Regions from separate parts of the Paenibacillus sp. 10L310 genome, predicted to be linked through region 2. Evidence: riboswitches for the same ligand, from Rfam matches in the RefSeq annotation. Region 2 holds a riboswitch; the other holds the start of a gene.
The links. A riboswitch is a leader RNA that binds a small molecule or an ion and turns the genes downstream of it on or off. The one in region 2 is predicted to bind cyclic di-AMP.
Positions count from the first base shown of each region.

Region 1 (5,168 bases), on a different contig from region 2:
GAAAATAAAACAAATAAAATGACAAAAAACACGTCGGCAAGGAGGTTGCCGCGTGTTTTTAGTTTGTCTGAATGAAGGGTAGTAGATATGAGGAGGAAGAGGATTAGGCCCTGTAGGCATGAAGTCCAGCTCCAAGCATATGGAAACTGGGGAAAAACGATTTCATGGACATCGAGGTTGGCTGTGCCAGTCCATCCGCAGCCGAGGCGCTGACGGTCTTCCATTCATTCTCCAGATCTGTGGCCAGGCGGACCATCAGATCCTTGGTTGTATCGTTGTTCAGGGGAATGACTTTGGAGGCTTCGGTTATGCAGGCATTCATGGCTGAATGCAGGTAACCAAGGACCGCCTCCTCGACCGGGATGTCGAGGTGGTGGTTAATCCAGGCGTGAACAGTGGAGAGGCAGCCAACCGAATCATATTTGGCAAAGATCTGTTCGAGCTGGCTGAATTCAATCCAGGGGTGCAGAGCGCGTGCGAGTCTGATCAATCGTTTACCCATGGCGGCAGCTTGTTCTCTGAGATCTCCAGGGGTTCGCTGAACATGGACAAGCTTGTCGATCAGAGCTATCCGCCATGTATCCTTGTGATCTGCTGCGGTATAGATGCCTTTGATGGCCATACCTTCAAGACGAACGATGCTCGGATGCAACTGACAACGCATGAATGATTCGAGATCTTCAGCATTACGAATGGTACCCTCCCTGATATGGATATCCATGCCGAAGGAATGGGTGAACCCTCCAACCTGAATAGAGGAATCAAGCAGTTTGACATAATCGAGCAGCTTATTCCCACGGTTCACAATCATTCGCCTCCTGTGTTCGTTAAATGTCACTTAAAGTGACATTTATATTCCTTTTTGTTTGCTTTATGTTTAAAAATCCGAATTATATGATAGTTATCATCCCATAAATGTCCGCTTTTTGTCAATAGTATCCGTGAAATTAATGGATTAAATCTGGAATTTAATATTTGTGTTATTTTATATAACTTATTGTGTTATTTATGTGGTGAAGTTCATGGAGGACTATATATAAGGAAGGACTATATATAAATGAATCAACAAGATCGGCTCTTACCGAAAAAGAGGGGATCAAATCTAATCATATGCAGTTCATGGGTAAAGATGACGAGATTATGCGATTTTTGATGAAAATGCCTAGCTGAAAAAGAAGTATTAAAAAATACTTTACTTTTAGTTCTGAATCCGGTATAATCAATTCTGTTGCCGATTATTTACGACATGCGGTCGTGGTGGAATGGCAGACACGCTATCTTGAGGGGGTAGTGGGCGTATGCCCGTGGAGGTTCGAGTCCTCTCGACCGCATCATATGAACGATTAAAAAGAAGCTTTCCATTAATGGGAAGCTTCTTTTTTTTGTCTTTTTCGAACAGTATGACATCTGGGTTGAAAAAAGGCCATCCATTACCGGAGGAATGTTGCTCTACCTTCCGGCTACGGGTGGCCTGTGTATTATTTTTGAAGTAAGTTCTTGATATCTTCTTCAATCTTGTCCGGTGTTGTTTTGGGAGCATAACGTTTAATGACCTGTCCGTTCTGATCCACGAGGAATTTGGTGAAATTCCATTTGATTGCTTTGGAGCCGAGCAGGCCAGGAGCCTCTGTGCTAAGGTGTTGGAAAAGAGGGTGGGCGCTTGAACCGTTCACATCAATTTTCTCAAACATGGGGAAGCTCACGCCATAATTCATCTGACAGAACTCGGCAATATCGTCGGAAGATCCTTTTTCCTGTGCAAACTGGTTGCTTGGGAAACCAAGCACTTCAAATGGAGCATCTTGAAACTTGTCTTGCAATTCTTGCAGACCTTTGAATTGAGGGGTAAGGCCGCATGAGCTTGCCGTATTCACAATCAGGAGCACTTTGTCACGGTAGTCGGACATTTCAACTTCTTGACCGCGAAGGGTATTCACTTTGTAATCGTAGACTGTCATCTAAATCGCCTCCATTTATTTACTCTTATATCTTCTATTATATTGGTTGCAATTAAATATTGCAAAACTAATATGGTGTTAAAAGAATCAAAACAGGCAAGTTGTGCAGAATACGTGAATGAATTGCGAAGTGATTTACGCCAGAGTGAGAATTAGATAGCCTTGAAGAGATAGATAGAGTATAACTTTGTTGTAAGCGTTATTATGGATAGGAATTGGCAAAAATCTGCCGATTTGGTGATCTGGGCGGACTTTACACCGACATGGCACGGGTGTATGATTCATAACGTAATTTCAATTTAAACTAAAATGTACTTGAAAAACGAAACAAACGATAATATCGCTCGATCTTATCCTTAAGATATACGAACGATGTTTTAATCGCTGAGTTTCCATTCATTAATGAATGGGAAACGGGGGAACCAACGGAATGCGCTGTCCAGGACAGTGGGCATTCATGGGGTGAATTTTCCGGTGACAGCCGGAAATAGGGCGACTCTCGCGCCCGAATCCGTCAGCTAACCTCGTAAGCGTTAAAGGGAGAGGCAACAAGCCGTACGCTGGTTCATGGTGTTTTCGCCATGGGTTATTTAAGAAGCGTTCGGGAGGCCTTGGTCCCCCACGCTTCTTTTTTGTTGTCTTTTCACGCCAAGGGAGGAACGAATGATGGATACTGAGATGATCTTAGTGACTGCTCCAAATGAAGCAGGACGTAAATTTATCAAATTGCTGATGTACAAAAAAATGCCGTTTGCCGTTCTAACCAACAGTGCAGGGGAAGAGCGAAGACTCCGTAGAATCGGAGTAGAACATGTCATTCGCATGAATACGGCTGCAGCTCAAAAATGGTTTTTGCCGCAGGGCAGCGTAGGCAACGTGTTTATTTTCGAGAACAGCCTGAATCTGACCTGTCGTTATTTACAGATCTGCCGTTCATGGACATCGAAATCCCTGTGCGTCATTACGGAGCAGAGTCATCCTAAGGGCATCTATCGGGGCATGGGCGCAGACCGAATTGTATATTCGCTCAATGGGGAAGTTGGCTTTCTCCTCAATGGTTAATGCCATAGCTTGTGATTGCTCAGGTGTAAGGTGCCTGTTATAATTGAATGTATTAGAATCAATTTCAGAATTTACTCAAGGTATTATGAAATTGATTCATCGATAAACGGAAGTTTGAGGAGACTCATGCAGGATGGTGAGTCTTCTTTTTTATGCTTACAAGGAGGAATTGGCGTGCCGGATGTAGGTGGATTGAAATGGTTGTTTTTTGATGTTGGAGATACGCTGGTGGATGAATGGGAGCCGGTTGATGATATTATCGGACAGTTTGTCCGTGAAGCTTGTGCTTTGGGGTATCCGGTGAAGATTGAGGCGGTACGCGAACTGTTCGCGAACTGTTACCGAAAATATGAGCAATGGCCTATGAGAGTGGCAATTCGCACATTTGTTGAAGACGAGGGGCATCAGAAACAGATTCAGGACAAGCTGAAGTTTCAAAAAGATCTTGAACGTCCTTTTCCTTCAGCAGATTTTGTTCTTCAGCAGTTGTCACGGCATTATCGCATTGGCATTATTGCCAATCAGAGTCCTGGAACGGAAGAGAGACTGGAGAGTTACGGCTTGCGGAAGTATGTTGATGTTCTGGCATGTTCAGCTGAAGAAGGAGTGTCCAAGCCAGACCCTGAGTTATACGCTGTGGCCTTGAAGCAGGCCGGTTGTGAACCGGAGGAAGCCGTCATGATCGGAGATCGGATCGATAACGACATTATACCTGCTCGGAAGCTGGGCATGCGTACGATTCGAATTATGCAGGGTTACGGAAGATTCCAGCCAGAGCTATCGGATGACCAACGTGCGGATTGGACTGTTGATTCATTGGATCAACTCCTGCCGTTACTGATGCCAAATCAGGATTAGATTCAGATGGTTGTTTATTGGATTGCAACAATAAAGGCTGATCAACTTGGGTATAGCATACCGGAGTTGATCAGCCTTTTAGTATTTAGCCAATTAAAATGAGATTAGAACAACCGGATCGTCTGAATGATCAGATATACATTCAGCACAACGATAATCGCGGCAATGACCCATGAGATGATTTTGAGCCACAATTTGTTGGCGAATGCACCCATGCTTTTTTTATCACTTGTGAACATCACCAGGGGAATTACAGCAAAGGGCAATTGAAGCGACAGCACGACCTGGCTCAAAATGAGCAGTTCTTCTGTGCCATGTTCTCCTGCAATGGCTGTCACAATTACCGCCGGGATGATGGCGATCAGACGTGTGACCAGTCTGCGCAGCCAAGCCGGAATTCGAATGTTCAGGAAACCTTCCATAACGATCTGTCCAGCGAGTGTACCTGTAAGGGTAGAGTTCTGACCTGATGCTAACAGCGCCACACCGAACAGAATACTTGCAACCGTAGTACCTAATAGAGGTGTCAGCAGATGATAGGCATCAGCGATCTCAGCAACCTGCGTCATACCAGCACTGTGGAATACAGCAGCAGATACAATCAGGATGGCTGCATTGATGAACAGGGCCAGTGTCAGCGCAATCGTAGAATCCATGGTCGAGTACCGAATGGCTTCTTTTTTGCCCTGTGGTGTCTGTTCGATCTGACGGGTCTGCACAATGGAAGAATGCAGGTACAGATTATGCGGCATCACGGTTGCTCCGATAATACCAATGGCAATATAGAGCATGGCCGGGTTTTGCAGAATCTCAACATTTGGTACAAAACCATGGAGAACACCGCCCATATCCGGTTTTGCCAGAAACAGATCAATCCCGAAGCAGAGGGCGATGGTTGCCATCAGCACAATGACGAGAGTTTCCAAAGCGCGGAAGCCTTTGTTTTGCAGAACAAGAATCAGGAGTACATCAACTGCGGTGATGATAACGCCGTATAACATGGGGATGTTAAATAACAGTTTTAATGCGATGGCAGAACCAATGACTTCAGCCAGATCGGTAGCTGCAATGGCAAGCTCACACAGAATCCATAACATCATAACAACAGGCATGCTAAATCGTTCACGACAGGCTTGAGCCAGATCCCGTCCAGTGACGATACCGAGCTTGCCAGCCAGCGACTGAAGGACAACGGCCATCAGGTTCGATAACAGGATAACGGATAACAAGGTATACCCGAACTGCGAGCCGCCTGCGATATCTGTTGCCCAGTTCCCCGGGTCCATGTAA
Region 1 is NZ_JBFTKC010000001.1:94,280-99,447, forward strand. It holds gene AC1DE7_RS00450 (urease accessory protein UreF) at 104-805, opposite strand; tRNA gene AC1DE7_RS00455 (tRNA-Leu) at 1,249-1,331, shown strand; gene AC1DE7_RS00460 (glutathione peroxidase) at 1,479-1,958, opposite strand; cyclic di-AMP (ydaO/yuaA leader) riboswitch at 2,331-2,506, shown strand; gene AC1DE7_RS00465 (HAD family hydrolase) at 2,625-3,020, shown strand; gene AC1DE7_RS00470 (HAD family hydrolase) at 3,195-3,878, shown strand; gene AC1DE7_RS00475 (Nramp family divalent metal transporter) at 3,983-5,168, opposite strand, start outside.
Region 1: linked by a shared signal. The riboswitch ahead of AC1DE7_RS00465 (HAD family hydrolase) and the one ahead of AC1DE7_RS09530 (3D domain-containing protein) in region 2 are both predicted to bind cyclic di-AMP.

Region 2 (5,168 bases):
CATTTACACAGCCCCCACATATCAACATGAACCGCATTTAAAAGCGAAGGAGAAATACTCTTCTCCTCCGCTGGTTAACCCTGCTGACAACCAAGGTATTAGTTCTTATTATCGTACTGTTTCATCAATGCTGCGAGTTCGTCTTCAACAGCCTGATCTTTACCCAACTTCTCGAACTCTTCATCCAAAGATTTTCCTTTGGAAGACATTTCGTTACTTGCTTCGGCCTGTGCTTCCATCTGCATCATTTTCTCTTCCATACGCTTCATACCAGCACTTGCAGTATCAGAGCCAAACCCATTCAACGCTTTGTTGATTTCCGTTTGGGCTTTTGCTGCATTATAACGGGCTACCAGTGTTTCACGTTTGTTCTTCATTTGAGTCAACTGCTTACGCATTTCGTCAAGCTTGCCACGCAGGTTATCTGCAGAAGCCTTGTTTTGGTCATAGCTGGTTTTGTACTCAGCCATCTTCTCTTCAGCAGCCTTTTTCTCTTCCAGGGCACGTCGAGCCAAATCCAGATTCTGAGCACGTGCCGCCGTATGCGCCTGCTCTTCACGTTTCTTCACAAGAGCTTCCTGCTCTTCGAATAACTGCTTGAATTTCTTCTCAATGGCGATCTGTTGAGCTACTGCTTTCTCCGCATCTTCCAGATCCTCTTGCATGTCACGGATATATTGGTCCGTCATCTTGATTGGATCTTCCGCCTTGTCAATAATGGCGTTGATGTTAGACATAGTTAGATCACGCAAACGTTTGAAAATGGACATTATGTTATTCCTCCTAGTCGATATTACATCGTATATAAACATACATACGTAATAATCTACAACTCGTTTCAATTTTAGCAAATAAAATCAAAACATTCGATGGCTCTTATGTCAGGAAGATCGTTTATCTTTGTTCAGATGATCCTCCATCAACCTCTCTGCAGTCTGCACGATTTCGTCGATCTGCATCCGCGTGATGGAATCAAAATGGATACCCATGATCACCGTAACGGTTACTTTCAGTTGCAAGGCAGCCTTTCGGGCAAGCCGCTCACACAGCTCTTGTTCTTTATGCCCAGGAATATGGACTGTCGTCCCGCTTACGCGCTCATGATCCACGTAGAACGTGGCTACGGCGCCAATATGCGCCTTTCCTCCGGTAACGAGAAAAACCTTATCTTCTCCTGCTTCAATCACCTGTAAACGTATGGATTTCAAATCATATGTACTCATACCCATCCACCTATCCTTTTCTATATGTTATATATGGAGGAATTATGGCTGTCATAAGATAAATCCGCAATGAAACTTCTCACACTACGCATATTTTATGGAACCCCCGGGCATACCAAGGAGAACGTCATTTTGGAAAAGGAGGCCGTTTATTATGCGCGTACGCCTCATTATGCTGATGGTTATCGTTATTTTTCTCGGGGGATCTCATGCTCCAGTTTCATCGCAGGATGTTTCAAGCCCGCCAAGTGAATCAGTATCAGGTTCGGATTCTGCGGAAGAAGAACAACTGACATTGGGACAATTACGTCAAAAATATGCCGATACGTTCAAAACCAATGGTCCTTCAACCAAGAAGGTTGCACTGACTTTTGATGATGTACCTGATCCACGATTTACTCCACAAGTACTGGATGTATTGAAGAAATACAATGTCAGAGCTACATTCTTCATCGTGGGTAGTCGTGCTGAGAAACATCCGGATCTGGTGAAACGCATCGTTAAGGAAGGGCATATGGTTGGTAATCACAGCTACAATCATCCTGAATTCAGTAAGCTGTCGATGAATGCCTTTCGCAAACAAATTTTACATACCGGGGATATTATTCAACGTTTGGCGGGTTATACGCCTAAGATGATTCGGCCACCTTATGGAGACATTAATGAAGAACAGCTGAGATGGGCTGCCAAACAACACTATAGCATTGTGAACTGGAACGTAGACTCCCTGGACTGGAAAGGCCTTTCAAAGGAACAGGTGAAAGATAACATCCTGTCTGCCGTGAAACCTGGCTCCATCGTTCTGCAACATGCTGGAGGCGGTGTAGGGTCAAACCTGAACGGCACGATTGAGGCTTTGCCTGAAATTATTGAGGAACTACGTAATCGGGGATATGAACTGGTCACCTTGGACGAAATGCTGGGATTGCCCAAGGCCAAAGATTAAGATGACCGTGGTAGAAATAAATGAGAATATTAAAAGGGTGCTGTTCAATCGCGGATTAGCAACTGGCAGACACCCTGTTTGAATTCATTTTAAATGTTATTTTCTCTCTACTTCAGAATGTACAGCTCGATATCCTGAAAACCAAATGAACTTACAGACTGTTTGCTACCCGGGATAAAGATATCAATCCGGTGACCTTTGATTGCACCGCCCACATCCCGCGCTGTGGCTACAAAAGCCTGTTTTGGCAATCCTGGATGGCTGTGACCAGTTACCAGTACTTTAGTTCCAAGTGGAATCACACTTGGATCAACTGCAATCGTACCCAGTTCAAGGTCATTTCCGAAATAATCGACTGCACCCCAGCCTCCATTTTCAGACGGATCTGCAGAGTATGCCGTTGCTTTTACGTTCACAGCTTTGCTGTAATCGAATGTCTTACCCCAGGCTTGAACCACTTTGTTATCTGCGTTGACGTCCAAGCTTGCTGTAGTAACAGTCTTCGCTTGGGTCTTGCTCTCCGTTGCCGCAGCGGCTGCTACATTGTTTGCCTTACCGGGAATCGTAATTTTCAAACCACCATAAATGTTGTAAGGTGAAATGTCGTTGTTTGCTTTAATTAACGTGTTGAGTGCTACTCCATATTGTTTTGATAAGGTGTAGAAGGTATCCCCTTCTTTGGCCACATGAACTGAATCGGCGTGAGCCGGAACGGCTTGAATGAGCATTGCTGTTGTCATTAATGCTACTGCTGTTTTGGCTATACGTTTCTTGTTAATCATGGTCTTCCTCCCTCATTGTGCCTGCGAAGTTAGTTGTCGGATTCGGATGAGGAGCCCACCCTATAGGTTCTTCATTACATTTGAAACGTTATGTACCCCTAATTCACCCCAAGCAGTGTGCTGTAGATCTTCCCCCTGCACAATCTGCATCGTTACATCCCCCGCACTCCCTGTCCGGAAGTTTCGGCAGAGTTCAATATATCACAATTTTGTAACCTGAACTTGTAGTAATTCTTACCAAATGGTTTTTAGCATGTAAGCATATGTAAGAATACTGGATAATTCAGAAAAGTTGGGCGAACCGACTTCTTTATATTTGGTAACAGAAAAGTTACTTTTACGAATCCATACGTGATTATTATCCATAAAAAAATAGCGCTACCGACTCGAAGTCAGTAACGCTATTTGATCACTTCATTTAGAGTACTTTGGCAAGAAAATCACGTGTACGTGAATTTTTTGGAGCTCCAAACACCTCATCAGGTGTTCCCTCTTCCACAATAACCCCGCCATCCATGAACAGGATTCGGTCTCCCACTTCACGTGCAAAACCCATCTCATGCGTTACGATGACCATCGTCATCCCGCCTTCTGCAAGACGTTTCATGACATCCAGCACTTCGCCGACCATCTCAGGGTCCAGTGCCGACGTAGGCTCGTCAAACAGCATCACATGCGGCTGCATGGCCAATGCTCTAGCAATGGCGATCCGCTGCTTCTGTCCACCAGACAGCTGATTCGGGAATGTATCTTTTTTATCGTACAAGCCTACGGTGTTAAGCAGATCAGCGGCAATTTTCTCCGCTTCCTGAGTGGATTGTTTCTTTACTTTAATCGGAGCAATCGTAATGTTTTGCTCTACCGTTTTGTGTGGGAACAGGTTGAAGTGCTGGAACACCATGCCCATTTTCTCACGAGTTGCGTTAATGTTATGCTTGGGGTCCGTGATTGACACGCCTTCAAAATCAATCTCTCCTGAGGTAGGCTGTTCCAGCAGGTTCAAACAACGCAAGAACGTACTTTTACCTGAACCGGAAGGACCGATAACCACGACAACCTCACCTTTGCCAATCGTCACGTTTATGCCCTTAAGCACATCGTTATTTCCATAAGATTTGTGTAATTGTCTAACGTCTATCACTTGCACTCAACTTCCTTTCCAGTCGTCCCAGCAGCTTGGACAAAATGAACGTCATTACAAAGTAGATGGCTGCTGCAATCAAAAATGGACTCAAGCCTTGGTACGTAATGTTCTTGACTACACTTGCCTGATACATAATATCCACCATACCGATAACGGAGATAATGGAGGATTCTTTGATGATAGTTATGAATTCATTACCGATCGCTGGTAATACAGCTTTGAAGGCTTGTGGCAATATGATATAACGCATCGCGGCGCCTCTTCCCATACCTAATGAACGCGCTGCCTCCAACTGACCACGATCCACACCTTGGATACCTGCACGGAAAATCTCCGCCAGATAGGCACCACTATTGATTGAAAGTGTAATGATACCTGCCTGAAGTGCAGTGAAGTTAATGCCAAAGCTCAGAGAAAAACCATAGTAAATAATCATCAATTGTACCAGCATCGGTGTGCCACGGATCACTTCAACGTATGCCGTACCGATCCAGCGCAAGATTGCAGCGTCATGCAAACGGAACAAACAGATGATCAATCCAATAATTACCCCGAAGATAACCCCAAGTGCAGACAACAGAAGTGTGTATCCTACACCTGTAGCATAGAAACTTTTGTACTCCCAGAATACTTGGAAAATATTTTGTGATTTGTTCGCTTTATCCGCCATCAAGAGGCTGGCGTCCGTCACCATCTGATTGATTTTATCTTCGCTTTTCAGTCGCTCTAGTGTTCCATTTACTGCAGCTAGCAGCTCGGTATTACCTTTACGAATCCCGATTGCCGCTTCTGCTTGCTCTTCGTCCGGAACAGCAGCAGCAAGTCCAATGATATCGTCCAGATAACCTACAGCAACGGTATCTTCAACGATTGCCGCGTCAATGCGTTTTGTTTGCAGTTGAAGCACGATATCCGAGATTTTATCCAGCGCAGTAAGCTTCGCTCCTGGAATACTCTGTCCGATCGTTTCCTGAATGGAGCCTTTCTGAACGCCAATCTTCGCATTTTCAAGTTCTGCCATGGTTGGATATTTGTCTTTATCCACATTGCGAACCATAATCACTTGTTTTGAT
Region 2 is NZ_JBFTKC010000003.1:118,497-123,664, forward strand. It holds gene AC1DE7_RS09510 (DUF350 domain-containing protein) at 1-3, opposite strand, end outside; gene AC1DE7_RS09515 (PspA/IM30 family protein) at 99-770, opposite strand; gene lpdD (prenylated flavin chaperone LpdD) at 882-1,223, opposite strand; gene AC1DE7_RS09525 (polysaccharide deacetylase family protein) at 1,378-2,169, shown strand; gene AC1DE7_RS09530 (3D domain-containing protein) at 2,277-2,951, opposite strand; cyclic di-AMP (ydaO/yuaA leader) riboswitch at 2,954-3,150, opposite strand; gene AC1DE7_RS09535 (amino acid ABC transporter ATP-binding protein) at 3,370-4,092, opposite strand; gene AC1DE7_RS09540 (ABC transporter substrate-binding protein/permease) at 4,079-5,168, opposite strand, start outside.